3 linked regions of the Actinomadura luzonensis genome follow. The protein of the gene in region 1 interacts with the protein of each later gene in a pairwise test. Links are inferred from orthologs where the notes say so. Each region holds a gene or a part of one and is shown on either strand. Other genes may lie near its edges.

Region 1 (10,169 bases):
GGTCAGGCCGGCGGTCACCGAGTCGCAGACGTAGTCGAAGTGGGCCGTCTCGCCGCGGATGACCGCGCCCAGCGCCACCACCGCGTCGCAGCGGCGGGCCAGCGCCTGGGCGACCACCGGGATCTCCAGCGATCCCGGCACCCGCACCACGGTGGCCCGCGCCCCGCTGTCGTCGCAGGCCTGCACGGCCCGCGCCACGAGCTGGTCGGTGATCTCGGCGTGCCAGCTCGCCGCCACCACCCCGACCGTCAGTCCCGCGGCGTCCGGCGCCGTGGCCACGGGGCGTCCCTGCCCGCTCATGAAGCCTCCGAGATGTCGTGGCCGAGGCGGTCGCGCTTGGCCGTCAGGTACCGCTCGTTGTAGGGGTTCATGGCCACGGGCATCGGCTCACGGCCGAGGACCTTGATGCCGTACCCGTCCATGCCCCTGAGCTTGGCCGGGTTGTTGGTGAGCAGCCGCACCGAACGCACGCCGAGGTCGGCGAGGATCTGCCCCGCGTTGGAGAACTCGCGGGCGTCGACCGGCAGCCCCAGCTCGACGTTGGCGTCGACGGTGTCGGAGCCGTTGTCCTGGAGGCTGTAGGCCCTGAGCTTGGCCAGCAGGCCGATGCCGCGGCCCTCGTGCCCGCGCAGGTAGACGACCACGCCGCGGCCCTCCTGCGCGATGGCCGACATGGCGTGGTCGAGCTGCACGCCGCAGTCGCAGCGCAGCGAGCCGAACACGTCGCCGGTCAGGCACTCGGAGTGGGCCCGCACCAGGATGTTCTCGCCGTCGCCGAGGTCGCCGAAGACCAGCGCCATGTGCTCGCCGCCGTCGAGGGCGCTGGCGTAGCCGTAGCCGCGCCACATGCCGTACACGTTCGGCAGGCGGGTCTCGGCGACCCGGGTGACCATGCTCTCGGCCCGCCGCCGGTAGTCGACGAGCTGCTCGATGGAGACCAGGGCCAGGTCGTGCTCGTCGGCGAAGCGGCGCAGCTCGGGCAGGCGCGCCATGCTGCCGTCGTCGTTGACGATCTCGGCGAGCGCGCCGGCGCCGGACAGGCCGGCCAGCCGGGCCAGGTCGACCGCGGCCTCGGTGTGGCCGCGCCGGGCCAGCACGCCGCCCTCGTGGTAGCGCAGCGGGAAGACGTGCCCGGGGCGCACCAGCTCGTTGGGCTCGGTCGCGGAGTCGGCGAGCGTGCGGATGGTCCTCGCCCGGTCGGCGGCGGAGATGCCGGTGGTGACGCCGTCGCGGGCGTCCACGGTGATCGTGTACGCCGTGCGCATGCGCTCCTTGTTGTGGAACACCATGAGCGGCAGCCCCAGCCGGTCGAGCTCCTTGCCCTCCATGGCGACGCAGATCATGCCGCTGGTGTGCCTGATCATGAACGTGCACAGCTCGGGCGTGGCCTTGACGGCGGCGAAGATGAGGTCGCCCTCGTTCTCCCGGTTCTCGTCGTCGACGACCACGACGGGCTTGCCGTTGCGGATGTCCTCGATGGCGCGCTCGACCGGGTCGAGCTCGATCCTGTCCTGCTCCTGCCCGCTCATTGCGCCACCGCCACCGCGGGCGCCGCCGTGCGGGCCCGGTACTCCCGCAGCCACTTCACGTAGCCGATCACCACCAGGATGAAGAACACCCCGTACACCGAGCCGGACACGACCAGGCCGGAGCTGAACGCCAGCGGCACCCCGACCAGGTCGACGGCCACCCACACGATCCAGAAGTCCGTCAGCGCCCGGCCCTGCGCCCAGGTGGCCATGGCGCTGCCGACGAAGATGTAGGCGTCGGCGGCCACCAGGAACGCGCCCTTCGGCAGCGGCACCTGCGCCCCCCACGACAGCCCGGTCACCCAGAACAGCAGCCCCACCAGGACCGTCCCGACGAGCAGCACGCCGACCAGCAGCGAACGCTCCCACCACAGCGCGGGCCGGACGGCGAGCTGCCTGCCGTCCTGCGTGCCGCGCCGCCACGCCCACCAGCCGTAGATCGCCAGGCCCGCGAACATGGCCTGCTTCAGCGCGTTGCCGGTGATGTGCGCGTTGATCGAGGCGATGAACAGCAGCACCGAGCCGGTGAACTGCACCGGCCAGGTCCACATCGACTTGCGCATCGCGAGCAGCACCGTGGACAGGGCGGCGATGTTGCCGACCAGGTCCGTCCAGAGCACGTGTGTGCCGAATACCGTGAATCCGGCGTCCGCCCAGTTCACTGCCTGACCACCAGCCTTTCCACATATTTCGCGATCACGTCGACCTCGAGGTTGACCAGGTCGCCCACCTGGCGCTCGCCCAGGGTGGTGAGCTTCAGCGTGGTCGGGATGAGGCTCACGCCGAAGCCTTCGTCGTCAACCGTGGTGACCGTGAGGCTGATTCCGTCGATCGCGATCGAGCCCTTCTCGGCCACGTAGCGGCTCAGCGCCTCGGGGAGGGAGAAGCGCAGGTCGTCCCAGCTCTCGCCGGGTGCGCGGGACAGCAGCACGGCGGTGCCGTCCACGTGGCCCTGCACGATGTGGCCGCCGAGGCGCTGGTCGGCGCGCACGGCCCGTTCCAGGTTGACGGCCGACCCGGTGGTCAGCGCGCCGAGGGAGCTGCGCTCCAGCGACTCCCTGATGACGTCCACGGTGAAGACGCCGTCCGCGGCCTCGACGACCGTCAGGCAGACGCCGTTGACCGCGATCGAGTCGCCGTGGCGGGCGTCGGAGGTGACCAGCGGGCCGCGTACGGACAGCCTGGCGCCGCCGCCGTGGTGTTCGATGGCGACGACCTCGCCCTTTTCCTCGATGATTCCGGTGAACATCGATCACTGCTCCCTGCTCGGTTGTGCGACGGGCCGGGCAATCAGCCGGACATCTGGCCCGATGGGGGAAATTTCGTCAAAAGTCAGGCGGTGGATGGCGCTGATCGTGTCCGCCCCGGCCGGCCCGAGCGCAGCGCGGCCGGAGCCGAGCAGCGCGGGGGCCACGTACGCCACCACGCGGTCGATCAGGCCCGCGCGCAGGAACGAGCCGGCGAGCGTGGGGCCGCCCTCCAGGAAGACGCCGACGACCTCGCGCGCGGCCAGCTCCGTCAGCAGGGCGCCCAGGTCGAGGCCGGACCCGTGGCGGGGCAGGCGCAGGACGTCGGCCTTGAGGTGGCTGGCGGGGGCGTCGTCGGCGACGGCGACGAGGGTGGGGGCCTGGTCGTCGAGCACGCGGGCGCCGGGGGGCGTGCGGGCGTCGGTGTCGACCACGACCCGCAGCGGCGCACGCCTCGCCGCACGGTCGCGCGGCCCGGCGGAGCCGGTTCCGGCCGGACGGGCTTCGGCGGGACGGGCTTCGGCGGGACGGGCGGTGAGGCGGGGGTCGTCGGCGAGGACCGTTCCGATCCCGGCGACGATCGCGTCGGCGGCCGCGCGCAGCCGGTGCACGTCGGCCCGCGCCTCGGGGGAGGTGATCCACTGGCTGGTGCCGTCCTCGGCGGCCGAGCGGCCGTCGAGCGTGGCGGCGAACTTCCAGGTCACGTGCGCCCGGCCGAGCCGCGCGTACGTGAGCCACGCCTCGTTGACCCGCTCCGCCTCGGCCGCCAGCACGCCGGTGGTCACCGCGACCCCGGCGGCCCGCAGCCGCGCCGCGCCGCCCGCCGCCTTCGGGTTGGGGTCGGCGACGGCGACCACGACCCGGGCGATCCCGGCGTCGAGCAGCGCCCGGCTGCACGGGCCGGTCCGCCCGGTGTGGTCGCAGGGCTCCAGCGTCACGTACGCGGTGCCGCCCCTCGCCCGCTCCCCCGCCTGCGCCAGCGCCACGACCTCGGCGTGCGGCCCGCCCGCGTACGCGTGGAAGCCCTCGCCGGCGACCGCGCCCCCCGCGTCGAGCACGACGCAGCCGACGACCGGGTTGGGGCTGGTGGTGCCGAGACCGCGCGCGGCCAGCGCGACGGCGCGCGCCATGTGCCCAGCGTCGGACGCGGTGCTGTTGGACGCGGTGTTGGGCGCGGTGCTGGACGCTGTGTCGTCCGGCGTCGGCGCGCCGTTCGGCCCGGCGCCCCGTTCCGGGGCCTGCTCGGGTACCTCCACCCGGGTCTCCTACTCGCCAGTAGCTCCAAGCCACGGCGGGCCCCGGGGGACTTTACGGTGGTGCACGCAATGCACCACAGAAGGCGCCCGGCGGTACACCGGACACCTCGCGCGCTACCTCCCATCCGGACTTTAACCGTCGGTCCCGGAATTCCACCGGGTCAACCGGCCGATGGCATCGGCCGGGTCGCGGACTGTCACCGCCGGTTCGGAGTTTCACCGACCCCGGAGCACGCTAGCTCTCTTCTTCTCTCAGTGTGCCATGTCCGAAACGCCGAACGCGACCGCCCCCCGCCCCCGGATTCAGGCGGCCATCAGCCGGTGCGCCCGCCGCGCCGCCGGCGCGTAGCGGACCTGGGCCGGGACCAGGCCGAGCCCGGTGTGCAGGGTGCGCAGCGTCGCGGTCGCCCACAGGTCGCCGACGGGCGTGGCGGGCAGGCCGTACAGCCGCCTGGCCCAGCGCGGCAGCGTGGCGAAGGCCAGCAGCGTGAGCGCGGGCAGGGCGGGCTTGAGCGGGGTCAGCAGGAGCGGCAGCGGCGCGTTGAGCGACAGGCGCAGCGGGTGGGCGGCCTCCGGCACGAAGCGCAGCCCCGGCCGTTCGGCGTGGATGTAGTCGCGCAGCTCGGCGACCGAGCCGGGCACGTCGCCGGCGCTCAGCCCGACGACCTCGGCGGCGCGCCGCCACTCGGCGACGAACCTGTCGGCGTCGGCGTCGCTGAGCCGCACGCCCGCCCGCCGGGCCACCGACAGGTAGGAGTCGACCTCGCCGACGTGCACCCAGCGCAGCGCCTCGGGGTCGTCGAGGCGGAACGTGAGCCCGGTGTCCGGGTCGTGGCCGGTCAGCTTGGCGTGGATCTTGCGGACCCGGCGGCCGGCCCGTTCGACCTCCTCGGTGCTGCCGTACGTGCGGACGCGGACGAACTCCGTCGTGCGCTGGAAGCGCGACCACGCCTCGGCCGGGTCCATGAGCGCGGAGTTCTGCAGCACGCCGCGCATCGCGCGCGGGTGCAGGCCCTGCATGAGCAGGGCCCGGAAGCCGCCGACCAGGAGGATGGGCTCGCCCATCACGCGCCAGGTCACCGAGTCGGGGCCGAAGATGCCATGGTCGCTCATAAGTGATTAATTACCCAGCTTGGGGATGGTTCATGCCGGCCCGGGGGACGGGCTCAGCCCCGGGCGCGAGTGGCGGCGGCCCGCAGCTCGTCGACGGCCGCGACCGGGTCGGAGGCGCCGTAGACCGCGCTGCCCGCCACGAACACGTCGGCGCCCGCCTCGGCGCAGCGCCCGATCGTCCCGGCGTCCACGCCGCCGTCGACCTGCACCCAGATCCGGCCGCCGTGCCGGCTCACCAGCTCACGCGCCCGGCGGATCTTCGGCAGCACGAGGTCGAGGAACTTCTGCCCGCCGAAGCCCGGCTCGACGGTCATCAGCAGCAGCATGTCGATCTCGGGCAGCAGGTCCTCGTACGGCTCGACCGGCGTGGCCGGGTTGAGCGCGAGCCCGGCCCGCGCGCCCTGCGCGCGGATCTCGCGCAGCGTGCGGACGGGCGCCTTGGCGGCCTCGGCGTGGATGGTGACGCTGCCCGCGCCCGCCTCGGCGTACTGGGGGGCCCACCGGTCGGGGTCGGCGATCATGAGATGGCAGTCGAGCGGCGTGGAGGTCGCCTTGCGCAGCGCCTCGACCACGGGCAGCCCGAGGGTCAGGTTGGGCACGAAGTGGTAGTCCATGACGTCGACGTGCAGCCAGTCGGCGTTGGGCACGGCGGCGGCCTCGTCGGCGAGCCTGGCGAAGTCGGCGGCGAGGATGCTGGGCGAGATCTGTACGGCCATGATTCCGCCCAGTCTAGTGAACGCCGTCACGGTGAACGGCCCGCGCCCCGGCGAGCGCGCCGGACGCCGCCCCGCCGCGCCGGCGGGGAGGTCAGGACGGGCGTCTGCGGAGGAGGGCGAGGAACATGGCGTCGGTGCCGTGCCGGTGCGGCCAGAACTGGGCGTGCGGCCCGTCACCGAGGCCGTCCACCTCGGGCAGGTACTCCCGCGCGTCGAGCTGCTCGGCGTCAGCGCGCCGGGCGAGGACGTCGCCCACCACGACCCGGGTCTCGGCGAGGTGCGGCGAGCAGGTGACGTACGCGACGACGCCGCCGGGCCGGACCGCGTCCAGGGCGGCGCCGAGCAGCAGGCGCTGCAGCCTGCCCAGCTCGGCGATGCCCGCGGGGTCGCGCCGCCAGCGGGCCTCGGGCCGGCGTCGCAGCGCGCCGAGGCCGGTGCAGGGCGCGTCCAGCATGACGCGGTCGAAGACGCCGGGACGCCAGGCGGGCTCGGTGCCGTCGGCGGTGACGACGGCCGCCCGCCGGGTGGTCTGCCAGACCAGCCGCGCCCGGTGGTACTGGACGTCGGCCGCCAGCAGCAGCGCCCCGCCGGGGAACCCGGACGGCCCGCCGGAGACGTCGCCGTAGGCGGCGACGGCGTCCAGCAGGCCCGCCTTGCCGCCGGGGCCGGCGCACATGTCGAGCCAGCGCTCCACGGCCTCGTCGCCGCGGGAGGCGCGCGCCCTGGTCGCGCCGTCGCCGAGCGTCCCGTCCGGGGAGACGAGGCTCCCGGCCGGGTGGCCGGTGATCGGGACGCGGGTCAGGGCGAGGGCGACGAGCTGGCTCGCCTCGTCCTGGACGGCCGCGCGGGTCTCCGCCACGGCCTCGATCTGCCCGGGGTCGCCCTCCGGCAGGTAGGCGGCGTACGGGGAGTAGCGGCCCGGCGTGGCCCCGTACTCCGCCAGCTCCTCGAGGTCGCTGCGCCCCGGCCGGGCGACCAGGGTGACGAGGGGGCGGGCGTTGTCGGCGGCCAGCAGGTCGGGCAGCTCGGCGTCGCCGCCCAGCGCGTCGCGGAAGGCGGAGACGATCCAGCGCGGGTGGGCGTGGGCGACGGCGAGGTGGCCGACCGGGTCGGCGCCGGGGTCGGGCGCGACGATCGGCAGCCACTCCTCCACGGTCCTGGACGCGATCTTGCGCAGCACGGCGTTGGCGAACTTCGCCGGGCCGGGGCCGACGCGCAGGCGTACCAGGTCGACGGTGGTGCCGACGGCGGCGTGCGGCGGGACGCGCATGCGCAGGAGCTGGTGGGCGCCGAGGCGCAGCGCGTCGCGCACGGCGGGGTCGGGCGCGCGGTCGCTGCAGACCTCGATGATCGCGTCGTAGGTGCCGAGCCCGCGCAGCGTCCCGTACGCCAGCTCGGTGGCGAGGGCGGCGTCGCGGCCCTTGATGCCGCGTTCGCGCAGGAGGCGCGGGAGGAGCAGGTTGGCGTAGGAGTCGCGTTCGTCGACGGCGCGCAGGACGTCGAACGCGGCGAGCCTGGCCTCGTCGCGCGGGATCCGCGGCCCCCCGCGCCCCTGCCCGGGCCGCCCCTGCCCGGGCCGCCTCCGCCCCGAACCGCCGCCGGTGCCGGTGCCGGTGCTACTACCGGTGCCACGGCCGTCGCCCGCGCCGCGCGCAGTGCCACGGCCGTCGCCCGCGCCGCGCGCGGTGCCGCGCGGGCCGCCCGCGCCGTCCTGGTGCTCGCCCCTGGTGCTCATGCCGTCAGACTTCCCCCGCCGGGTCACTCGAAGATCTCTTTGCCCTCCGGGCGGACTCCCCGAGCCCACTCGACGGCGCTCATCAGCCGCTTGCCCTGCGGCTGCACCTCGCCCAGCTCGACCGCGTCCGTGGCGGTGCCGACGAGCACCCGCGTCTTGTCGGCGGCGACCTCGCCGGGGCCGAGGCGCTCCCCCGGCACGATGCGGACCGGGCCGAGCTTGACCCGCTGGCCCCGGAACTCGGCCCACGCCCCCGGATTGGGGGTGCAGGCCCGGACGAGGCGGTCGACGTGCATGGCGGGCCTGGCCCAGACGACCCGCGCGTCGGCGACGTTGATCTTGGGGGCGAGGGTGACGCCGTCGGCGGGCTGCGGCCGCGCCTCCAGCGTGCCGTCCTCGACGCCGTCGAGCGTGGCGGCCAGCAGCCCGGCCCCGGACACCGACAGCCGCTCCAGCAGCTCGCCGCTGGTGTCGCCGGGCCGGATCTCCTCGGTGACGACGCCGTAGACGGGCCCGGCGTCGAGCTCCTTGACGATCCGGAACGTCGTCGCGCCGGTGATCTCGTCGCCGTGCAGCACGGCGTGCTGGACGGGCGCCGCGCCGCGCCAGGCGGGCAGGATCGAGAAGTGCAGGTTGATCCAGCCGTGCCGGGGCACGTCGAGCGCGGACTGCGGCAGCAGCGCGCCGTAGGCGACCACGGGGCAGCAGTCGGGCTCCAGCGCGCGGAGCCGGTCGAGGAAGGCGGGATCGCCGGCCTTCTGCGGGCGCAGCACCTCGATGCCCGCCTCCTCGGCGAGCTCGGCCACCGGCGACGGGTGCACCTTGCGCCCCCGCCCGGACTGCGCGTCGGGGCGGGTGACGACGGCCACCACCTCGTGCCGGGGCGAGTCGATCAGGGTGCGCAGCGACGGCAGCGCAGTGCCGGGCGTGCCCGCGAAGACCAGACGCATGCTTGTCAGAGCGCCTTTCCGCCGGTCGCGTGCGGCGAGAACTTGACGACGGGCGCGGCGAGCCCGCTCCACTCGGCCTCGCGGACCGCCTTCATCGCGAGCTTGCGCTGCTTGGGGTCCATGCGGTCGATGAACAGGATGCCGTCGAGGTGGTCGGTCTCGTGCTGGAAGCAGCGCGCCATGAGGTCGGTGCCCTCCAGCGTGACCGGCTCGCCGTGCATGTCGAAGCCCTTGGCCACGGCGCGGACGGCGCGCGGCGTCGGGAACGACAGGCCGGGGAAGGACAGGCAGCCCTCCTCGCCCTCCTCGTCCAGCTCGGACGACAGGTCGAGGTCGGGGTTGATCAGGTGGCCGAGCTGGTCGTCCACGTAGTAAGTGAACACCCGCAGGCCGACGCCGATCTGCGGGGCCGCGAGGCCCGCGCCGGGCGCGTCCATCATCGTGTCGGTGAGGTCTTTGACCAGCTTGCGGAGCTCCTTGTCGAAGTCGACGACAGGGGCCGCCGGGGTGCGCAGCACCGGGTCTCCGAACAGCCGGATCGACTGGATCGCCAAAGGGTCAACTCCGTTTCGTCGGGCGAGGGATCAGCCCAGTTTAGTGTGCTCCAGCGAGCGCGCCTTCATCGCCGCCTTGCGGGCGGCCTTGGCCACGGACGGGTCGCCGTGCCGGCCGGCCAGCAGGTCGAGCACGGCGAGGGTGTCGGGGTGGCCGACGGCGGGCATCTCGCCGATGAGCCTGACGAGGTCCTCCGGCGGGTCGAGGCGCGCGGCGGCGGGCCCGGACAGGTGCGGCCCGGACAGGTGCAGCAGGGCCGCCAGCGAGTCGACCGCGAGCCAGGTGTGGTCGTCGGGGCTGAGCGGCGGGGCCGGCAGGTCGCGGATGTGCAGCCAGGACGCGGCGTAGCGGCGCACGAGGGGCTGCTCCAGCGCCTCGCGGACGGGCGCCTCGGCCTCGGGCCCCAGCTCCTCCAGGACGGCGCCGACCGCGCCGCGCTGCCCGGCGGTGCCGGTGGCGGCGATCGCGACGAGGTCGCGGGCGGCCGCCTCGGGCGGGCGGCGCTCCAGCCAGCCCGCCACGGCGCTCTGCGTGGCCGTGCCCTTGACCAGCGCCTCGACCAGCTCGGCCGCCGACAGGTCGGCGAAGACCTCGACCTCCTCGCTGGTCGGCGCGTCGTGCCCCTCGCGCAGCAGGTCGCGGCGGACGGCCCACACCCCGAGCGGGGTGAGCGCGGTGCGCCCGGCGGGCGTCTGCTCGACCAGCCCGCAGTACGTCAGCAGCGACAGCGCCTCCAGCAGCTCGGCCGGCAGCGCGGCGGCCAGCCTGCGCATCTCGGCCGGGCCGGGGGCGCAGGCGACCTCGTGGGACTGCAGGATGCCGCGGGCGAGGTTGGCGGTGGCGACGCCGGAGCGCACGGAGTAGATCGTGGCCAGCATCTCGGCGAGGTGGCCGTCGACCACCGCCGAGCCGGTCAGGCCGTCGTCGGCGCGGTCGAGGACGTCCATGACCACGCCGTCCCAGAACTCCAGCGTGGCCTCGACCGTGAGCTGCATCGACAGCGGCCCGCGGGAGGCCGTCCCGGCCACGATCTTCAGCAGGCCGGTGTTGACGGCGACGATCCAGACC
Region 2 (10,166 bases), 2.6 Mb from region 1 along the record:
GGCCAGGCGGAGACCGTGCTCGTCGCGCCCCATCAGGTGCACCTCGGCTCCGGCGGCCCGGGCGAACAGCGCCGTGAGCAGGCCGATCGTGCCGGTGCCCAGGACCAGCAGCCGATCGCCCGCCTCCAGTCCCGCGGCGCGCACGGCCCGCAACGCGTTGCCGCCGGGTTCGACGAGCGCCCCGAGCGTGGCGTCCACGGCGTCCGGCAGGGGGTGCAGGGCGGTGGCGGGCACCGCGAGCCGTTCGGCCAGCGCGCCCGGGCGGCCCCGGCTGATGCCGAGCTCGGCGAGCTCGGCGCACACGTGGTGGCGGCCGGCCCGGCAGCGGCCGCAACGGCCGCAGCCGAGCATGGTGTCGCCGGTGACGCGCCGCCCGAGCCAGGAGGGGTCCACGCCCTCGCCGGCCGCGCTGACCCGCCCGCACCACTCGTGGCCGGGGCGCAGCGGGTACCAGGAGCGGCCGGTGCGCAGGTAGCTCATGCCGCCGGTGAACAGCTCGACGTCGGTGCCGCACACGCCGGCCCGCTCGACGTCCACGACTACCTCGCCCGGCGCGGCGGCGGGCGGCTCGACCTCGTGGACCTCGGCCTTTCCCGGGCCGGTCAGGACCAGGGCGCGCATCTAGCGGGGTCCGACGACGGGGATCTGGTGGGGGCGCGCGCCGGGCGCGCCGATGCGCATCACGTTCCGCAGATTAGATCACCATTCCATGAAACGGAAGTTTTTCCCACGGTGTATTCTCCGTCTGGGTTTCACGCACCGGAGCGAAATTCCAATTAACGGAAAGGGTGATGGCCATGCCGGGAAGCCGGAGCGCCCAGTGGTACGCCGGCGGCGACCGCAACGCCTACATCCACCGGGCGTGGATGCGGCGCGGGCTGCCGTCCGACGCCTTCGACGGCCGGCCGCACATCGCGATCGCCAACACCGCCTCCGACCTCACCCCCTGCAACATGCACCTCGACGAGGTCGCCGAGCACGTCAAGCACGGCGTGTGGGAGGCGGGCGGCGTCCCGCTGAACCTGCCGGTGGTGTCCCTCGGCGAGACGAACGTGCGCCCCACCGCGATGCTCTGGCGCAACATGGCGGCGATGGCCGTCGAGGAGATGCTGCGGGCCAACCCGATCGACGGCGTCGTGCTGCTCGGCGGCTGCGACAAGACCATCCCCGCGCTGCTCATGGCCGCCTCCTCGGTCGACCTGCCCGCGGTCGTCGTCCCCGGCGGGCCGATGCTCACCGGCACCTTCCGGGGCGCGCCGCTCGGCTGCGGCACCGACGTGTGGAAGCTCAGCGAGGAGGTCCGCGCCGGCACCCTCAGCCAGGCCGACTTCCTGCGCTCGGAGTCGTCCATGATCCGCAGCAAGGGCCACTGCAACACGATGGGCACCGCCTCCACCATGGGCCTGCTCGCCGAGGTGCTCGGCATGACCCTGCCCGGCCTGGCCGGCACCCCCGCCGCCGACAGCCGCCTGCTCGAAGGCGCTCACGAGACCGGCCGCCTCATCGTCGGCATGATCGCCGACGGCCGCCGCCCGTCCGACGTCATGACGCGCGGCTCGTTCCTGAACGCGATCGTCGCGCTGGCCGCGCTCGGCGGCTCCACCAACGCCGTCGTGCACCTGCTGGCCATCGCCGGGCGGCTCGGCGTCGAGCTGACCCAGGACGACTTCGACCGCACCGGCTCCGGCGTCCCCCTGCTCGTGGACCTGCAGCCCGCCGGCCGGCACCTGATGGAGGACCTGTACCGGGCCGGCGGCCTGCACGCGGTGCTGGCCGAGGTGCGCGACCTGCTCGACCCGGCGGCGATCACCGTCACCGGCCGCCCGCTCGTCGAGGCCCTGGACGGGGCGGCGGTCCACGACCGCGACGTGATCCGCTCCCGGCGGCAGCCGCTCCAGCAGGACGCCGGCATCGCCGTCCTGTACGGCAACCTCGCCCCCGACGGCGCCGTGATCAAGCCCGCCGCCGCCTCGCCGCACCTGCTCCGGCACCGCGGCCCCGCCGTCGTCTTCGACTCGATCGAGGACTTCCACGCCCGCATCGACGACCTCGACGTCACCCCGGACTCGGTGCTGGTGCTGCGCGGCTGCGGCCCCAAGGGCTACCCCGGCATGCCCGAGGTGTCCAACATGCCGCTGCCGCCCAAGCTGCTCGCCCAGGGCGTGCGCGACATGGTGCGCATCTGCGACGGCCGGATGAGCGGCACCGCGTACGGCACCGTCGTCCTGCACGTCGCGCCCGAGGCCGCCGCCGGCGGGCCGCTCGGCCTGGTCCGCACCGGCGACATGATCATTCTCGACGTTCCCGGGAGACGGCTCGACATCGACATCCCCGCCGAGGAACTGGCCGCCCGCGAGCCGTCCCCGGAGATGACCGCCGCGTTCGCCCGCCCGTCCCGTGGCTGGCAGCGCCTCTACGTCGAGACCGTCCGGCAGGCCGACACCGGCGCCGACCTCGACTTCCTCGTCGGCTCCAGCGGCGACGCCGTCCCCCGCGAATCCCACTGAAAGGACCGCCCATGTCCCGCACCGCCCTCATCACCGGCGGCGTCAGCGGCCTCGGCGCGGCCGCCGCCGTCCGCCTCGCGGCCGACGGCGTCAAGGTGGTCACCCTGGACGTGGCCGGCGGCGCCGACCTGGTCGTGGACGTCACCGACCCGGCCGCCGTCCAGGCCGCCGCCGACGAGGTGGGCCCGGTCGACATCCTGGTCAACTCCGCCGGCGTCATCGGGCCCAACGCACCCCTGTGGGAGCTGCCGCTGGACGGCTGGCGGCGCACGTTCGCGGTGAACGTGGACGGCACCTTCCACACCTGCCGCGCGTTCGTGCCCGGCATGCGCGAGCGCGGCTGGGGCCGCGTCGTCAACCTCGCCAGCATGGCCGGCAAGGACGGCAACCCGAACATGGCCCCTTACTCCGCCTCCAAGGCCGCCGTCATCGCGCTGACCAAGTCGCTCGGCAAGGAGCTGGCCACCAGCGGCGTCCTGGTCAACGCCGTCGCGCCCGCCGTCATCGAGACCCCGATGAACGCCGCCACCGCCCCCGAGGCGCTGGCCCACATCACGAGCCTCATCCCCATGCGCCGCGTCGGCAGGCCCGAGGAGGTCGCTGAGCTGATCGCCTGGCTGGCCTCGGACAAGGTCAGCTTCTCCACCGGCGCCGTCTACGACATCAGCGGCGGCCGCGCCACCTACTGACGGCCGGCCCGGGCCGGGCGGTCCACTCACGCCGGCAGCTCCAGGCGCCGCCGGCGGAACGCCGACGCGCTCGGGGCCGCCTCACGGGCGGGGCGGCGCGACCGAGGAGCGCTGGACCAGGCGGGCGCGGAGCGTGTGCCGCTCGCGCGCGGGCTCGGCCCCGCCGAGGACGTCGAGCAGCACCCGCGCCGCCCGCGCCCCCAGCTCGTGCACCGGCTGCGCGATCATGGTGAGCGGCGGGTCCATCACCGCCGCCCACGCGCTGTCGTCGAACCCGATCAGCGCCACGTCCTCCGGGTAGGACAGCCCCGCCTGGCGCAGCGCCCGCAGCGAGCCGGTCATGCCGTCGGTCTCGGTGCAGAACACTGCGGTGACCCGGTCGGGCAGCGCGAGCATCCGGCCGACCTCGGTGACGACCCGCTCCTCGGTCTTCGGCCCGACCATCACCAGCCGCGGGTCGAACGGGATGTGCGCGTCGTCCAGGGCGTCGAGGTAGCCGCGCAGCCGCTCGCCGTCGGTCCACAGGTTGCGGGCGGCCGCCGCCACCATCTCCCGCCGGGTGGCGGGCGCCTCGGCCACCGGCGGCCCCCAGACGAAGCCGATGCGCCGGTGCCCGGCGGCGATGAGCACCTCCACCGCCTCGCGGGCGGCATCGCGGTTGTCGATGACGACGGCGTCGAGGTCGAGCGCCGACACCGCGCGGTCGACCAGCACGACCGGGATGCCCCGGTCGATGGCCGCCATGAGGTGGGCGCTCTGCTCGCGGTCGAGCGCGGCCGAGGCGACGATGACGCCGTCCACGCGCTTGTCGATGAGCACGTTGACGGCCGCCACCTCCTCCTCCAGCTTCTCGTACGTGCTCAGCACGATCACGTCGAAGCCGCGCGCCCGCGCGGTGTCGGAGACGCCCCGCAGCAGCCCGGCGAAGAACGGGTTGCCGATGTCGGCCACGATGACGCCCAGGGTGTGGGAGACCCCGGTGGACATGCTGCGGGCCAGCGCGTTGGCGCGGTAGCCGAGCTTCTCGGCCGCCGCGAGCACCCGGGCCCGCAGCTCGGGGCTGACGTAGCCGTAGCCGCCGAGCGTGCGGGCCGCCGTGGCCCTGCCCACGCCCGCCTCCGCCGCCACCTCGGAGATCGTCGGCCCCGCCTGGCCGCGGTCAGTCGGCATGCATCCCGTCCCTCGTCGCTGACAAGCCCATCACATGCTAGTGACAGGGCTGCGCCGGCCGTGCCCGAAGGCGCCCTCGACGGAGCACTGCGCGCGCGCCGACTCCGCGCCGCCGCGCAGCGCGCGCTCGATCATGGCGGACCCGGCGCGGGCGCCCGCCCGCCAGCCGTCGCCCAGCAGCGACACCGCGAACCCGGCGAGGAAGGCGTCGCCGCAGCCCATGGTGTCCACGACGGCCGTGGCGAGCCGGGCGGGCGCCGCGACCGTGTCCCGGCCGTCGTGGGCGAGCGCGCCCGCCACGCCGCGGGTGCCGAGCGCGATCCCGGCGCCGCGCCGCACCGCCTCGGCGAGCAGGTCCGCCGTGGCGTCCTCGTCGAGGTGGGAGCAGGACAGCAGCACCAGGTCCGCGTACGGGCACACCCGGTCGAGGTAGGCCGGGCCGCGGTACTCCTCCTCGCTGGACAGGTCGAAGCTGACCAGCGGGCCGAGCCCGGCCAGCTTGGGCAGCTCCGGCTCGCTGCGCGAGTACACGCTGGAGTGCACCAGGTCGAAGCCGGCCGCGTAGGCGAGCAGGCCGTCGTCGAGCGCCAGCGGCTCGCGCACGGTGACGCCGCCGCCGTTCCAGCCCAGGAAGACCCGCTCGCCGTCGTCCACCCGCAGGCGGGAGACCCCGCTCTCGCCTGCGCGGACGACGCAGCGCTCCAGCGCCACGCCCTCGGCGGCGATCGCCTCGCGCAGGAAGCCGCCGAGGGCGTCGTCGCCGAAGACCCCGAGGTAGGCGGCCTCGGCGCCGAGCCTGCGGGCGTAGACGGCGACGTTGACGCTGTTGCCGCCGGGGTAGTCGACGCCCCGGTCGACGAACCGGTCGACGATGTTGTCGCCGAAGCCGAGCACTCTCATCGGCTCAGTAGTCCATCACCCGGTAGTAGCGGCGCAGGTCGAGGGAGTGGCCGCGGACGCGCTCCAGGTGCTTGCTGACCCGGCTCATGACGGTGTCGAGGACGAGCGGCGCGAGCAGGCCGCGGAACTCGGGGCTGATGCCGGTGAGCGGGTAGTCGCGGGTGTCGAAGACCGTGACGTCCTTGGAGACGCGCCTGGCGAAGGACTCGGCGCGGTCGGTGAGGGCGCGGGTCTCGTCCTCGCCCTGGAAGACGAGCACGCTGGTGTCCTCCTCCAGCAGTTCGAGCGAGCCGTGGAAGAACTCGGCGCTGTGCACCCGGGTGGTGCGCAGCCACTGCATCTCCTCGAGGATGCACATCGAGTAGAGATAGGTGAACCCCCACAGGTTGCCGCCGCCGATGAGGAAGTAGTAGTCGCTGTCCTTGTGCGCGTCGGCGAAGGCGGCGGCCACCGGCTCGGCCTGCCTGGCCACCTCGACCAGGATCTCCGGGATCCCGGCCAGCTCGCCGGCGAGCCTGTCGTAGCCGTCGAACTCGCCGCGGCGCGCCAGCAGCCGGCCCACGAACAGCAGGAGCTGGAAGTCGAACGGCCAGGTCTTGGGCTTCGAGATCAGCGCCGTGTCCGCCTTCTCGGCGACCGGGGAGTCGGGGTGGCCGGTGAAGGAGACCGTGTAGGCGCCCTTCGACCTGCAGAACTCCATCGCCCGCACGCAGTCCTCGGTGGTGCCGGAGACCGAGGTGAACAGCGCCACGGTGCGCTCGTTGAGCCGGGCGTCGCCCGAGGCGACCAGCTCGGCGGCGATCACGGCGCGCACGTCGAGGGCAGAGCTGCGCCGGGCGAGGTGCTCGTACGGCCACATCTGCGCGTACGTGCCGCCGGCCCCGACGAGGAGCAGGGTGTCGAACCCCTCGTCCACGAGCCGGTCGACCAGCTCCTCGATCCTGGGGCGCAGGGCCACCGCGCTGGCCACCTGGGAGAGAAATTCCGGCTCGTCGAATCCGAGCATCTTCGCATCCTTTCCGGGATTCCCGGCGTCCTCAGAACGGGACCTGATACCGGTATCACGTCGGGGTCACGTTGGCACAGCGCTCCGTCCCGCGTCAACATCCGCCCTTCTCGCACTGGGCTTGAGCTGCTCTTTCAAGGCAGCCGTCAGGTCACGCAAGGCTAACGAACGAAAGATCTTGGCTGATGGGTCTGGTACCGGTATCAGGGTGGCTGTATGGTCGGCCAACATCACGCACGGCTTGCCGGCAGAAGAAAGGAAGCCCATGCGCCCTCGCGCCCTGCCGACGTTCGCGGCACTCCTCGGGACACTCACCCTGGCCGCCTGCGGCGGTGGCGGAGCCGCCCAGGCCCCCAAAGCCGACGCGGCCGCCACGCCGGAGTTCTCCGGCACGCTGAGCATCCTCACCAAGTTCGCCGGCGACCCGACGGGCCCCTATTTCGAGAAGCTCACCGCCGCCTATGCCAAGCAGCACCCGCAGGTGAAGTTCGAGCTGATCCAGGAGACCGACCAGAGCGTCAAGGACAAGCTCAAGACGCTCACCGCCTCCGACGCGCTGCCCGACATCTACTTCACCTGGACCGGCAACTGGGCCGACAACTACATCCGCGGCGGCCGCGCGGCCGACCTCAGCGCGGTCATCGGCCCGGACACCGCGTGGGGCAAGACCTTCAGCCCCGGCTCGCTGGCCGCCTTCGCCCGCGACGGCAAGTACTACGGCATCCCGCTCTACGGCAACGGCAAGTTCATGGGCTACAGCAAGAGCGCCTTCGCCAAGGCGGGCGTCGAGGTGCCCAGGACGTTCGAGGAGCTCGTCGCCGCCTGCGGGCCGCTGCGCAAGGCCGGCTACGAGCCCGTCGCCTTCGGCAACAAGGACGGCTGGCCCGCCCTGCACTACCTCCAGCAGCTCTTCGCCTACAACGTGCCCGACGCCACGCTGCAGGCCGACTTCGACCCGGCCACCGCCAAGCTCGACGACCCCGGCTACGTCACCGCGCTCAACCAGTTCAAGACCCTGGTCGACCAGTGCACCGACACCCGCGAGGGCACCAACGGCGTGCTCTACAGCTCCGCCCAGGAGGCGTTCGCGGGCGGCAAGGCCGCCATGTACTACCAGGAGATCCTGGAGTTCGACAACGCCACGTCGGACAAGGTCAAGCCGGACGACTTCGGCATCTTCCAGCTTCCCGTCCCGCGGAACGCCCCGGGCGACGGCGCGGTGCTGGAGGGCTCGCCCGAGGGCTACCTGGTCAACGCCAGGTCGCCCAGGGTCGCGCTCGCGGTGGACTTCATGAAGTTCGTCACCTCCCAGGAGAACGCCAGGACGTTGTCGGCGCCGCCGTACGGGCAGCCCAGCACCGTCGTCGGCGCGGTCACGCCGGAGACCTCCAGCAAGGCCGTCTACGAGGGCGTCCAGCTCGTCAACAAGGCGCCCAAGCTGGCGATCTGGCTCGACACCGTCACCGTCCCCGAGGTGGCGGACGCCTGGCTGGCCGGCGGCGAGGCGCTCATCAGCGGCGGCACCACGGCCGAGAAGGTGCTCGAGAGCGTGCGCCAGGCCTCGGAATCGGCCAAGTAGGGAGCTCGCGTGCGCGCCACCCTGCGAAGGACGCTCGGGCTCGCCTGGGTCCTGCCCGCCCTCGTGCTGGTCGGGGTCTTCGTCTACCTGCCCCTCGTGCAGAACCTGCAGTTCAGCACGGCGAAGTGGGACATCTACAGCGGCGGCCAGGAGTTCGTCGGCCTCGGCAACTACACCAAGCTCGCCGAGGACCCGGTCTTCTGGTCGTCGCTGGGCAACAACGTGCTGTACGCGGCGGTCTCCATCGTCTTCCAGGTGTTCGGCGCGCTGCTGCTCGCCGCGCTCATCGAGAGCGTGCGGAGCGAGCGGTGGCAGCGCGCGCTGCGGGCGATCTACTTCATCCCCTCGGCGATCTCGCTGACCGTCGCGGGCCTGCTGTTCTACTTCCTGTACGAGCCCAACCTCGGCCCGCTCAACCACGCGCTGCGCGCGGCCGGGCTCGGCGAGCTCGCCCAGGCGTGGCTGGGCCAGGAGAGCACCGCCATGTCCGCGATCATCGCGATGAGCCAGTGGCAGGGCTTCGGCTACTCGACGCTGCTGTTCGCGGTCGCGATCCAGCGCATCCCGGGCGAGATCTACGGTGCCGCCGCCATCGACGGCGTCGGCCCGGTCGGCCGGTTCTTCCACGTGACGGTGCCGCTCGTGCGGGAGATGACCGGCCTCATGGCGATCGTCACGCTGTCGGGCGCGTTCCAGGTGTTCAACGAGGTCATGGTGATGACGGCCGGCGGGCCCAACAACTCGACCCAGGTGCTCGGCACCTGGCTGTACCGCAGCGGGTTCGTGCGCAACAACTTCGGCTACGCGGCGGCGATCGCGACCGTGCTGTTCGCGATCACTCTGGCGGTCGCGGTGGCGCAGCTCTGGGTCACCCGCAGGAGAAGGGTGGAATGGTGACGCGCCTGAGCTTCCTCGGGGTGATCGCCCGCGTCTTCATGTGGGCGTTCCTGCTGGCCCTGGCCGTGGTCGTGCTCTACCCGCTGCTGTGGATGACGCTCAACGGGTTCAAGACCAACGCCGAGCTGTTCGGCGACCCGTTCGCGCTGCCGCTCGACTGGAGCTTCGACAACTACGCCAAGGCGTGGAACCGCGGCGTCAGCGGCTACCTCGGCACCAGCGTGCTGGTCACGCTGACCTCGACCGTGGCGACCGTCTTCATCAGCGCGTGGGCCGCGTACGGGCTGACCCGCGTGGACATCCCGCTGAACCGGACGCTCACCGCGGCCGTACTCGGCGGGCTCATGCTCGCCCCTACCGTGGCGCTCGTGCCGCTGGTGCGGCTGTTCCAGTCGCTGGGCCTGTACAACACGTTCTGGGCGCTGCTCATCCTCTACACCGCCTTCCGCATCCCGTTCACCACGTTCCTCATCCGGGCGTACATGATCGACCTGCCCCGCGAGGTGGACGAGGCGGCCGAGATGGACGGCGCGGGCCGGTGGACCGCGTTCTGGCGGATCATCCTGCCGATGTGCAAGCCCATCCTCACCTCGACGGTGCTGCTGCACATCCTGTTCACCTGGAACGAGTACCTGTTCGCGATGATCTTCACCAGCGGCTCGGGGGTGCAGACCCTGCCGGTCGGGCTGACGAGCCTGATGAGCAAGCACGGCACCGACTACCCCGTCGTCTTCGCCGGGATGGTGATCGCCGCGCTGCCGGTGGTGCTGCTGTTCTTCCTCGGCCAGCGCTACATCGTCAAGGGCCTCGCCGACGGCATCGGCAAGTAAGGAGTCACGATGGACCGCTTCACCGGGTCGAACTTCGCCTACCAGCACCTGCCGTTCGACCGGTTCCTCGACGACATGGCCGGGCTCGGCCGCGAGCGGCTGGAGCTGTGGGGCATCGCGCCGCACCTGCACGTGCCCGAGGTGAGCGACGCCGAGGCGCGGGCCGTGCGCCGCCGCGCGGAGTCGCGCGGCCTGACCGTCGCCTGCCTGACGCCCGAGCAGGTGATGTACCCGGTCAACCTGGCCTCGCCCGACACCCGCCTGCGGGCGCGCAGCGTGGCGATGTTCCGGCGCGCCGCCGAGCTCTGCGCCGAGCTGGGGGCGGAGCTGCTGCTGCTCACGCCGGGGCGCGGCTTCGAGGACGAGCCGGTGGCGCACGCCTGGCGGCGCTCGGCCGACGCGCTCGGCGAGATCACCGCGTACGCGGCCACGCTCGGCGTCACCTGCGTGCTGGAGGCGTTGCAGCGGGTGGAGTCCAACCTGGTCAACGACGCGCGGACGCTGGCCCGCCTGATCGGCGAGATCGGCGCGCCGAACCTGGGCGCCGTCCTCGACACCGTCGCCATGGCGGTGGCGGGGGAGGGCGTG
Region 3 (10,193 bases), on another replicon or contig:
CAGCTCGCGGCCATCGACGAGGTCAAGCGCGACATGGAGCGCGGCGTCCCGATGGACCGGCTGATCTGCGGCGACGTCGGCTACGGCAAGACCGAGATCGCGGTGCGGGCGGCGTTCAAGGCGGTGCAGGACGGCAAGCAGGTGGCGGTGCTCGTGCCGACCACGCTGCTGGTGCAGCAGCACATGTCCACCTTCGCCGAGCGGTTCTCCAGCTTCCCCGTCACGGTCAAGCCGATCTCCCGCTTCCAGACCGACGGCGAGGTCAAGGCCACCCTCGACGGCCTGCGCACCGGCGCGGTGGACGTCGTCATCGGCACCCACCGGCTGCTCAGCCCCGAGGTGCGCTTCAAGGACCTCGGCCTGATCATCATCGACGAGGAGCAGCGCTTCGGCGTCGAGCACAAGGAGGCCATGAAGCACCTGCGCACGCAGGTGGACGTGCTGGCCATGTCGGCCACGCCGATCCCGCGCACGCTGGAGATGGGTCTGACCGGCATCCGCGAGATGTCGACCATCCTCACCCCGCCGGAGGAGCGGCACCCGATCCTCACCTTCGTGGGGCCGTACGAGGAGAAGCAGATCGCGGCGGCGATCCGGCGCGAGCTGATGCGCGACGGCCAGGTCTTCTTCGTCCACAACCGGGTGGCCTCCATCAACCGGGTCGCGGCGCGGCTGCGCGAGCTGGTGCCGGAGGCGCGCATCGCGGTCGCCCACGGCCAGATGAACGAGCACCAGCTCGAGAAGATCATGGTGGGCTTCTGGGAGCGCGAGTACGACGTGCTCGTCTCCACCACGATCGTCGAGTCCGGCCTCGACGTGCCCAACGCCAACACCCTCATCGTGGACCGGGCCGACAACTACGGCCTGAGCCAGCTCCACCAGCTCCGCGGCCGGGTGGGCCGGGGCCGCGAGCGCGGCTACGCCTACTTCCTCTACCCGCCGGAGAAGCCGCTCACCGAGACCGCCCACGAGCGCCTGGCCACCATCTCCCAGCACACCGAGATGGGCGCCGGCATGTACGTCGCGATGAAGGACCTGGAGATCCGCGGCGCCGGCAACGTGCTCGGCGCCGAGCAGTCCGGCTTCATCGCGGGCGTCGGCTTCGACCTGTACGTGCGCCTCATGTCCGAGGCCGTGCAGGAGCAGAAGGCCAAGCTCGACGGCGGCGAGGAGCGCGAGGAGACGCCCGACGTCAAGGTCGAGCTGCCGATCAACGCCCACATCCCGCACGACTACGTCACCTCCGAGCGGCTGCGGCTGGAGGCGTACAAGCGGATGGCCGCGATCGCCGAGGAGAGCGACATCACCGAGGTGCGCGAGGAGCTGACCGACCGCTACGGCAAGCCGCCCGTCGAGGTGGACAACCTGCTGGAGGTCGCCAGGTTCCGCATCAAGGCCCGCAAGGCCGGCCTGACGGACGTCACGCTGCAGGGCCAGAACATCAAGTTCGGCCCGGCCAGGCTGCGCGAGTCGCAGCAGGTGCGCCTCGACCGGCTCTACAAGAAGGCCGTCTACAAGCACGCCGCGGAGACCCTGCTCGTGCCGATCCCGAAGACCAAGCCGCTCGGCGGGCAGCCGTTGCGCGACCTCGACCTGCTCAAATGGTGCGGAGACCTGGTCGAGGCGCTGTTCCTTGAGCCCGCACGGGTAAGCTAGCGGCGGTTTTTCGGTCGGAAAGGGACGCATGTGAAGTCGATACGAGTGGCGGTGGCCGCCGCCGCGGCGGGCCTGGCCCTGACCGCCTGCTCTTCCCCCTCCCACATCGGGGCCGCTGCCGTGGTCGGCGACCAGCGCATCACGGTCAGCGAGGTCAATGCGGACGCGGAGGCGTACAAGGCGGCGCTCAAGAGGAACAACCTCAGCGAGGCGGACCTCGGCGGGGTGCCGGTCAGCCACGTCGTGCTGCAGCGCCTGCTCAACGTGGCCATCACCGAGCAGTTGCTCGACCGCTACAAGGTGCAGGTCAGCGAGACGGAGATCGACGCCGCGATCAAGGACCCCGGCCAGTTCCAGTCGGCCGAGATCAACCTGCTGTCGCAGGGCGTGGTGCCGTCCGACGCCCGCGACTACGGGCGGGCGATGGTCGGGCTGAGCAAGCTGCAGCAGCAGTTCGGCGGGGAGAGCGGCAACCAGCGGCTGGCCCAGGAGTTCAACTCCGTCAAGCCGGTGATCAACCCGCGTTACGGCGCGCTCAACCCGCAGCGCACGCAGGAGAACCCGGGGCCGTTCATCGACCCGGGCCGCTTCGGCAAGCCGGCGGCCACCCCGCAGCAGACGGCGCAGGGCTAGCCGGTGCCGCTCGTCGTCGTCACCACCTCGCCCAGGGTCGCCCCCGGGCTGCTGAGCCACCAGGCCTGGCAGGCGCTGCGCTCCGGTCCCGTGCTGACCGGGGCGGCGGCGCACCCGCAGCTTCCCTACCTGGCCGAGGCCGGGATCGCGGCCGAGGTCGTCGAACCCGACCCGGCGGGGCTCGCCGCGCGGGCGGTCACCGAGACCGTGGTGTGGCTGGCCGGCGACGACGAGGAGGAGTTCATGCGGGCGGTCGGGCACGCCGCCGTGGCGATGGCCGACCCGCCGCTGATCGAGGTCGTGCCGGGCTCGTACGACCTGCCCGGCGCGCGGGTGCTCGACCTGGTCGCGGTCATGGACCGGCTGCGCGCCGAGTGCCCTTGGGACCGCAAGCAGACGCACGAGTCGCTGGTGCCGTACCTGCTCGAAGAGGCGTACGAGGTGCTGGAGACCATCGAGCAGGGCGACTACGCGGCGCTCCGCGAGGAGCTGGGCGACCTGCTGCTCCAGGTGGTCTTCCACGCCCGGGTGGCCGAGGGCTTCGACATGGACGACGTGGCGGCCGGCATCGTGGACAAGCTGGTGCGCAGGCACCCGCACGTGTTCGGCTCGGTGCGGGCCGAGAGCGCCGACGAGGTCAACGACAACTGGGAGGCCATCAAGGCGGCCGAGCGGGCCGCCAAGGGGCGCGAGTCGGCGCTCGACGGCGTCCCCATGGGGCAGCCGGCGTTGTCGCTGGCCGCCCAGCTCGTCCGCCGCGCCGAGCGGGCCGGCGCGCCCGAGGCGCTGGCGGCCGGGGTCGGGCAGGGCGTGGCGCGGGAGCTGTTCGACCTGGTGCGCAGGGCCGCGGAGGCGGGGCTCGACGCCGAGGCGGAGCTGCGGGCGGCGGCCCGGGCCTACCGCGACCGGGTGCGGGCGTGGGAGAGCCGCTGACGCCCACGGCGTCCGGCCCGACCGCGACCGATAGGCTCTGAAGGCATAATCGTCTTCCACGATTTAGGAGCGCATCCCGTGGCTACCATCGAGGTCGTTTACGCTCGCGAGATCCTCGACTCCCGGGGCAACCCCACGGTCGAGGTCGAGGTGGTGCTCGACGACGGCAGCACCGGCCGCGCGGCCGTGCCGAGCGGGGCGTCCACCGGCCAGTTCGAGGCGGTCGAGCTGCGTGACGGCGGCAAGCGGTACGGCGGCAAGGGCGTGGAGAAGGCCGTCCTCGCCGTCACCGACCAGATCTTCGAGGAGATCAGCGGGGTCGAGGCCGAGGACCAGCGCATCATCGACCAGATCATGATGGACATCGACCGCACGCCCAACAAGTCGAAGCTGGGCGCCAACGCCATCCTCGGCGTGTCGCTGGCCGTCGCCAAGGCCGCCGCCGACAGCGCCGAGCTGCCGCTCTTCCGCTACCTGGGCGGCCCCAACGCGCACGTGCTGCCGGTCCCGATGATGAACATCCTCAACGGCGGCGCCCACGCCGACACCAACGTGGACATCCAGGAGTTCATGATCGCGCCGATCGGGGCGGAGACGTTCCGCGAGGCCGTGCGCATGGGCGCCGAGGTCTACCACGCGCTGAAGAGCGTGCTGAAGGAGAAGGGCTACGCCACCGGCCTCGGCGACGAGGGCGGCTTCGCCCCCAACCTGCCCTCCAACCGCGACGCGCTCGACCTGATCCTCGTCGCGATCGAGCGGGCCGGCTACACCCCGGGCGAGGACGTCGCGCTCGCGCTCGACGTGGCCGCCACCGAGTTCCACAAGGACGGCGTCTACACGATCGACGGCAAGGGCCTGTCGGCGCAGGAGCTCATCGCCTTCTACGAGGACCTGGTCGCCAACTACCCGCTGGTCTCCATCGAGGACCCGCTCGACGAGGAGGACTGGGAGGGCTGGAAGGCCATCACCGCGGCCCTCGGCGACAAGGTGCAGATCGTCGGCGACGACCTGTTCGTCACCAACCCCGAGCGGCTGGAGCGCGGCATCGCCGAGGGCGCGGCCAACGCCCTGCTGGTCAAGGTCAACCAGATCGGCACGCTGTCGGAGACGCTCGACGCCGTCGACCTCGCCCACCGCAGCGGCTACCGCTGCATGATGAGCCACCGCTCCGGCGAGACCGAGGACACCACGATCGCCGACCTCGCGGTGGCGGTCAACTGCGGCCAGATCAAGACGGGCGCGCCCGCCCGCTCCGACCGCGTCGCCAAGTACAACCAGCTGCTGCGCATCGAGGAGCTCCTCGACGACGCCGCCCGCTACGCGGGTCGCGCGGCGTTTCCGCGTTTCCGGCGCTAGTTTCGGGTAACGGCCCGCGGTGACCCCGTTCAGACAGCGCGGGCCGTTTTCCCGAGGGGGTGTGTGCAGCAAGTGGCGAAGAGGCCGCAGCTCACCGGGCGGGCCGCCATCCTGGCCGTCGTGGTGTGCGCGATCGCGATGAGCCTGGCCTACCCTGTGCGCGAGTACATCAGCCTGCGCCGCAGCATCTCCGAGCTGCGCGCGGAGAAGGCCAGGGTCGAGGCGGAGAAACAGGCGCTGCTGGCCCGGGACCGGCAGGCCAACGATCCCAACTGGATCAAGAGGACGGCGAAGGAGCGGCTGCATTACTGCGGTCCCGGCGAGAGGTGCTTCGTCGTGATGGAGCCGGAGCAGAGCGTGCGGCGGGCGAGCGTGAAGGAGCCCGCGCAGGTGCCGCCGTGGTACCAGACGCTCTGGGAGTCGGTGGAGGCCGCCGACAAGGGCACCGGGCGCAGGGCCGTCACGGGCCCCGCCGAGCGGCCCGCCACGGGCCCCACCCCGGGCTCGACCACGGGCTCGACCACGGGCTCGACCACGGGCCCCACCGCCGGCCCCACCGGCAAGCCCAAGCCCACGGCCCGGCCGGCGGCGACACCGAAGGCGACACCGAAGGCGACGCCTCCCGCGACGCCGGCGGCGACGCCCACGACGACTAAGGAAAGTGTTGGACAGTAAAGACGTCGAGGTGGTGCGGCAGCAGCTCGGCCGCCCGCCCCGGGGCCTCCGCGCCGTGGCGCACCGCTGCCCGTGCGGCAATCCCGACGTGGTGGAGACCGCGCCGCGGCTGCCCGACGGCTCGCCCTTCCCGACCCTGTACTACCTGACCTGCCCGAAGGCGGCCTCGGCCATCGGCACGCTGGAGGGCTCCGGCCTGATGCGCGACCTGCAGGCCAGGCTCGGCGCCGACCCCGAGCTGGCCGCCGCCTACCAGGCCGCGCACGACGACTACGTGCGCAGGCGCGACGCGGCGGCCGAGGAGGAGGGCCTGGAGCCGCTCCCGCGTGACATGCAGAGCACCGGAGGCATGCCGAAGCGGGTCAAGTGCCTGCACGCGCTCGTCGCGCACGAGCTGGCGGTGCCCGGTGCCAACCCGATCGGCCGGGAGGCGCTGGATGCCCTCCCCGAGTGGTGGAGTGACGGACCATGCGTGTAGCCGCCGTCGACTGCGGCACCAATTCCGTGCGTCTGCTCATCGCGGACGTCGGCGACGAGCTCATCGACGACGTCGAGCGGCGGATGGAGATCGTCCGCCTGGGGCAGGGCGTCGACCGGACCGGCCGGCTCGCCCCCGACGCGCTGGAGCGCACGTTCAAGGCCATGCGGGCCTACCGGGAGCTGATCGACCGGCACGGCGCGAGCGCGACCCGCGTCGTGGCGACCAGCGCGACCAGGGACGCCGAGAACCGGGCCGACTTCGTGGCCGGGGTGCGCGAGATCTTCGGCGTCGAGCCGGAGGTCGTGTCGGGGTCGGAGGAGGCCGAGCTGTCGTTCTCCGGGGCGACCAAGGGCCTGGTCCGGCTGTCGCCGGAGACCGAGGTGCCGCAGGGGCCGCTGCCGCCGTACCTGGTGGTGGACATCGGCGGCGGGTCCACCGAGTTCGTCGTGGGCTCCGAGCACGCCGAGTCGGCGCTGTCGGTCGACATCGGCTGCGTGCGGCTGACCGAGCGCCACCTCAAGGACGCGGGCGACCCCCCGCCGGCGGAGGCGCTGGAGGCCGTGGTGGCCGACATCGAGGCCGCGCTGGACCGGGTGGAGTCGGAGGTGCCGGTGCGCCGCGCCCACACGCTGGTGGGCCTGGCCGGTTCGGTGACGACGGTCGCGGGCATCGCGCTCGACCTGCCGGCGTACGAGCCGGAGCGCATTCACCATTCCCGTATTTCCGCCGAGCAGGTGCACGAGGTGACGCGGCGGCTGCTGGCGATGACGCATGGTGAGCGCGCGGCGCTGCCGGTGATGCATCCGGGACGGGTGGACGTCATCGGGGCGGGTTCGCTGATTCTGGACCGGATCGTGCGCCGTTTCGCGTTCTCGCAGGTCGTGGTGAGTGAGCACGACATCCTGGACGGTATCGCCTGGTCGCTCGCCCGATAGATACGGCGGTATACGGACATTTACGATCTTTGCCTGTGTTGAGTGTGCAATCATAATTGTGCTTAGGTAAAGGGGCATTACGGGGGCTTTGCCATATTGCTGTGCACGGAAGGTGCCGGCGTGGCGACCGTTCCCGAGCGCGTCCTTTTCCCTCACACGGAATGGAGCACTCTCACCATGAAGTTCTCTGGGTTAGCCGCTCGCAGGGCGGCGGCCTTCGGGGCGTCCGCCGCGGTGCTGGCCGCCCTGACCGCGGGCCTGGCGGCCGGGCCCGCGCAGGCCTCCACGACCACCAAGTCCGGCGTCAAGGTCTCGGCCACCGCGCCCAAGGCCAAGCCGGGCTCGTACGAGGGCGACTGCCCCGTCAAGGTCAGCTTCTCGGCGAAGATCAAGGTGTCCGTCAAGGGCAAGACCGAGCTGGCCTACCGCTGGCTGCACGGCGACGGCTCCAGGAGCAAGGTCGCCGTGGTCAAGCTCAAGGGCCACGGCACCAAGACGGTCACCGTCAGGCAGTCGATCACCTTCAAGGAGGACGTCAAGGGCTGGGAGGCCGTTCAGGTCCTCGGTCCGAAGAAGTACACCTCCAAGAAGGGCTACTTCTCCGTCTCCTGTGACAAGCCGGCGGAAGAGCCGAACGTCGACATCCACCTGCCGCAGTCCCCGTCGGTGTCGGCCCGCGCCTGGGCCAGCCCCGACTCCTACGTCGGCGTCTGCACCCCGGGTGACAAGATCAGCTTCGGCGGCCTGATCAAGGCCGACCGGCCCACCTGGGTCAGGTACCGCTGGGTCCTCAACGGCGACACGGTCGACTACGGCAAGATCAAGGTCCGGCACGCGGCCCGGGTCGGCTTCGGCCTCTCGCCGCGCGAGAGCCAGCGCGGCTGGGCGCAGCTCCAGATCCTCGGCCGTGACGGCGCCTCCTCCAACCGGGCCTACTACAAGGTCTGGTGCAAGGAGCCGGCCCCCGCTCCCGTCACCAAGGTCTCGGTGTCCGGTCTGGTGACCGGCACCAACCACGACGGCTGCAAGGTCGGCGCGCACGCCACCGTCGCCACGACCGGCCCCGGCAGGGTCGCCTGGACGTGGGAGGTGAACGGCGTCTCGGTCCTGAAGGGCGAGTCGTACTTCCGCGGCTCCGGCGCCCGGACCGTGGACCTGCCCGACAGCGCGCTGACGGGTGAGGCGACCAAGGGCGGCACCGTCAGGCTGACGGTGAGCGGCCCGCACAACACGGACTCGATCTCGCAGACGTACGCCGCCTGCAAGGTCGTGACCACGCAGGCTCCGGCGACCCCGGCCCCGTCCGGGACGCCGACGGCCACGGCCGACACCAAGGCGTGACGCCTGGTCCGATCCGCTGAGCAACCGGGTGGCCGCCTCGTGCGCCACCCGGTTCCTCATGTGTGAGCATTCGTGTCATGAGTTCCGTACCGCCCGGCACCGGCTGGCCCGGTGACCCCGCCACCGCCGAGACCCCCGTCGCGCACGACCCCGCCGACGTGCGCCGCCTGGCCGACGGCAGCGCCACCCTGGCGGAGCTGACGGCCAGGCAGTCGGTCTGCCGGGCGTGCCCGCGGCTGGTGGAGTGGCGGGAGCAGGTCGCCACGGTCAAGCGGCGGGCGTTCGCCGGCGAGACGTACTGGGGCCGCCCCGTCCCCGGCTGGGGCGCGGAGGAGCCGCGGATCGTGCTGGTGGGGCTCGCGCCGGCCGCGCACGGCGGCAACAGGACCGGCCGCATCTTCACCGGCGACCGCAGCGGCGACTGGCTGTTCGCCTCGCTGCACCGCGCCGGGCTGGCGGCCCAGGAGACCAGCACGTACGCGGGCGACGGCCAGCGGCTCATCGGCACCCGCGTGGTGGCCTCGGTCCGCTGCGCGCCCCCGGCGAACAAGCCGACGCCGGAGGAGAAGGCGGCCTGCTTCCCGTGGATGGCCAGGGAGCTGGCGATGGTCGCGCCGCACGCCCGGGTGGTGGTGGCGCTCGGCGGCTACGCCTGGCAGGCCATGTGGCCGGCGCTGCGGGAGGCGGGCTACGAGCTGCCGCGCAGCCGCCCGCCGTTCGGGCACGGCGCCGAGGTCGAGGTCCGGCACGGGGGCGCGCCCGTCACGTTGCTCGGCTGCTACCACCCGAGCCAGCAGAACACCTTCACCGGCCGCGTCACCGCCCGGATGCTGGACGACATCTTCCTCAGGGCCAGGTCACTGGCTGTGTGACGCGTCCCACCATGCCCGGGTTGGATTCGGCGGGAGCCCCTGACGTAGGCTTGTGAATGCTTTCACAAGCACCACGAGGGATGGGGCCTCAGGATGAACAAGCACGTGCTCATCGTCGGCGGCGGATACGTCGGCCTCTACACGGCGCTCCGGCTGCAGCGCAAGCTCTCTCGCGAGCTGCGCGGCGGCGAGGTGAGCGTCACGATCATCGACCCCCAGTCCTACATGACGTACCAGCCGTTCCTGCCGGAGGCGGCGGCCGGCAACCTCTCGCCGCGGCACCTGGTGGCGCCGCTGCGGCGGGTCCTGCCGAAGGTGCGCATCCTGAACGGCACGGTCACCACGGTCAAGCACGGCGACCGCGTGGTGACCTTCCAGCCGCCCGAGGGCGAGCCGCGCCAGATCGGCTACGACGTGCTGGTGATGGCGGCCGGGTCCATCTCCCGCACGCTGCCCATCCCCGGGCTCACCGACATCGGCATCGGCTTCAAGACCGTGGGCGAGGCGATCGCGCTGCGCAACCGGGTGCTGCACCTGCTCGACGTGGCCGAGTCCACCGAGGATCCCGAGGTGCGGCGCAGGGCGCTGACGTTCGTCGTGGTCGGCGCGGGCTTCGCCGGCGTCGAGGCGCTGGCCGAGCTGGAGGACATGGCCAAGGACTCCGTGCGCTACTACCGCAACATCAAGGCGTCGGACATCCGCTGGGTGCTGGTGGAGGCCACCAGCCGGGTGCTGCCCGAGGTCGGCCCCGAGATGGGCAAGTGGACGCTGGAGCAGCTCCGCGAGCGCGGCATCGACGTCCGGCTGGAGACCCGGCTGGAGTCGTGCGAGGGCGGGCACGTGGTGCTCTCCGACGGCACCGAGTTCGACGCCGAGACCCTGGTGTGGACGGCGGGCGTCAAGCCCAGCCCCGTCGTCAACGACAGCGACCTGCCGCTCGACGAGCGCGGCCGGATCAAGACCACGGCCCTGCTGACCGTCCAGGCGAGCCCGGGCGCCTTCGCCGCCGGCGACGCGGCGGGCGTGCCCGACGTGACCAACCCCGGCCAGTACTGCGCGCCCAACGCCCAGCACGCCGTGCGTCAGGCCAAGGTGCTGGCCGACAACATCGTCCGCTACCTGCGCGGTCAGGAACTGGTCGAATACCGCCACAAGTACGTCGGATCGGTCGCCGGCCTCGGCCTGCACCAGGGCGTCGCCAATGTCTATGGCGTCAAGCTTCGCGGATTCCCTGCGTGGTTCATGCACCGGACCTACCATCTGTCGCGGGTGCCGACGCTGAACCGCAAGGTCCGCGTCGTCGTCGATTGG

The links.
Region 2: the proteins of rpe (region 1) and MF672_RS32305 interact in binary tests that used the Escherichia coli proteins (3 or more experiments, as listed by UniProt). The link is inferred for Actinomadura luzonensis from one-to-one orthologs.
Region 3: the proteins of rpe (region 1) and eno interact in binary tests that used the Escherichia coli proteins (3 or more experiments, as listed by UniProt). The link is inferred for Actinomadura luzonensis from one-to-one orthologs.

The regions. Positions count from the first base shown.
Region 1 is NZ_JAKRKC020000002.1:3,027,766-3,037,934, reverse strand. Bases 4,031-6,927 are described here. They hold rpe (ribulose-phosphate 3-epimerase), read right to left. Parts: upstream 5,862-6,927; coding sequence 5,199-5,861; downstream 4,031-5,198. Other genes in these bases: MF672_RS44455 (RsmB/NOP family class I SAM-dependent RNA methyltransferase), read right to left, coding at 5,953-6,927; MF672_RS44465 (oxygenase MpaB family protein), read right to left, coding at 4,336-5,145; ribD (bifunctional diaminohydroxyphosphoribosylaminopyrimidine deaminase/5-amino-6-(5-phosphoribosylamino)uracil reductase RibD), read right to left, coding at 4,031-4,032. Also shown: ribH (6,7-dimethyl-8-ribityllumazine synthase), read right to left, coding at 1-300; MF672_RS44485 (bifunctional 3,4-dihydroxy-2-butanone-4-phosphate synthase/GTP cyclohydrolase II), read right to left, coding at 297-1,529; MF672_RS44480 (nicotinamide mononucleotide transporter family protein), read right to left, coding at 1,526-2,191; MF672_RS44475 (riboflavin synthase), read right to left, coding at 2,188-2,778; more of ribD, read right to left, coding at 2,782-4,030; more of MF672_RS44455, read right to left, coding at 6,928-7,596; fmt (methionyl-tRNA formyltransferase), read right to left, coding at 7,620-8,546; def (peptide deformylase), read right to left, coding at 8,552-9,100; MF672_RS44440 (hypothetical protein), read right to left, coding at 9,131-10,169. UniProt on the Escherichia coli protein: Catalyzes the reversible epimerization of D-ribulose 5-phosphate to D-xylulose 5-phosphate.
Region 2 is NZ_JAKRKC020000002.1:447,062-457,227, forward strand. Bases 3,332-6,225 are described here. They hold MF672_RS32305 (PfkB family carbohydrate kinase), read right to left. Parts: upstream 5,267-6,225; coding sequence 4,397-5,266; downstream 3,332-4,396. Other genes in these bases: MF672_RS32300 (LacI family DNA-binding transcriptional regulator), read right to left, coding at 3,332-4,366; MF672_RS32310 (SIS domain-containing protein), read right to left, coding at 5,271-6,225. Also shown: MF672_RS32285 (zinc-dependent alcohol dehydrogenase), read right to left, coding at 1-621; MF672_RS32290 (IlvD/Edd family dehydratase), read left to right, coding at 798-2,507; MF672_RS32295 (SDR family NAD(P)-dependent oxidoreductase), read left to right, coding at 2,519-3,196; more of MF672_RS32300, read right to left, coding at 3,278-3,331; more of MF672_RS32310, read right to left, coding at 6,226-6,272; MF672_RS32315 (ABC transporter substrate-binding protein), read left to right, coding at 6,538-7,851; MF672_RS32320 (carbohydrate ABC transporter permease), read left to right, coding at 7,861-8,748; MF672_RS32325 (carbohydrate ABC transporter permease), read left to right, coding at 8,742-9,578; MF672_RS32330 (sugar phosphate isomerase/epimerase family protein), read left to right, coding at 9,588-10,166. UniProt on the Escherichia coli protein: Catalyzes the ATP-dependent phosphorylation of fructoselysine to fructoselysine 6-phosphate. Functions in a fructoselysine degradation pathway that allows E.coli to grow on fructoselysine or psicoselysine.
Region 3 is NZ_JAKRKC020000001.1:1,115,174-1,125,366, reverse strand. Bases 2,519-5,439 are described here. They hold eno (phosphopyruvate hydratase), read left to right. Parts: upstream 2,519-3,300; coding sequence 3,301-4,578; downstream 4,579-5,439. Other genes in these bases: MF672_RS05245 (DUF501 domain-containing protein), read left to right, coding at 5,243-5,439; MF672_RS05250 (FtsB family cell division protein), read left to right, coding at 4,651-5,253; MF672_RS05260 (nucleoside triphosphate pyrophosphohydrolase), read left to right, coding at 2,519-3,222. Also shown: mfd (transcription-repair coupling factor), read left to right, coding at 1-1,656; MF672_RS05265 (SurA N-terminal domain-containing protein), read left to right, coding at 1,687-2,289; more of MF672_RS05260, read left to right, coding at 2,293-2,518; more of MF672_RS05245, read left to right, coding at 5,440-5,731; MF672_RS05240 (Ppx/GppA phosphatase family protein), read left to right, coding at 5,722-6,669; MF672_RS05235 (hypothetical protein), read left to right, coding at 6,847-8,010; MF672_RS05230 (uracil-DNA glycosylase), read left to right, coding at 8,088-8,882; MF672_RS05225 (NAD(P)/FAD-dependent oxidoreductase), read left to right, coding at 8,976-10,193. UniProt on the Escherichia coli protein: Catalyzes the reversible conversion of 2-phosphoglycerate (2-PG) into phosphoenolpyruvate (PEP). It is essential for the degradation of carbohydrates via glycolysis.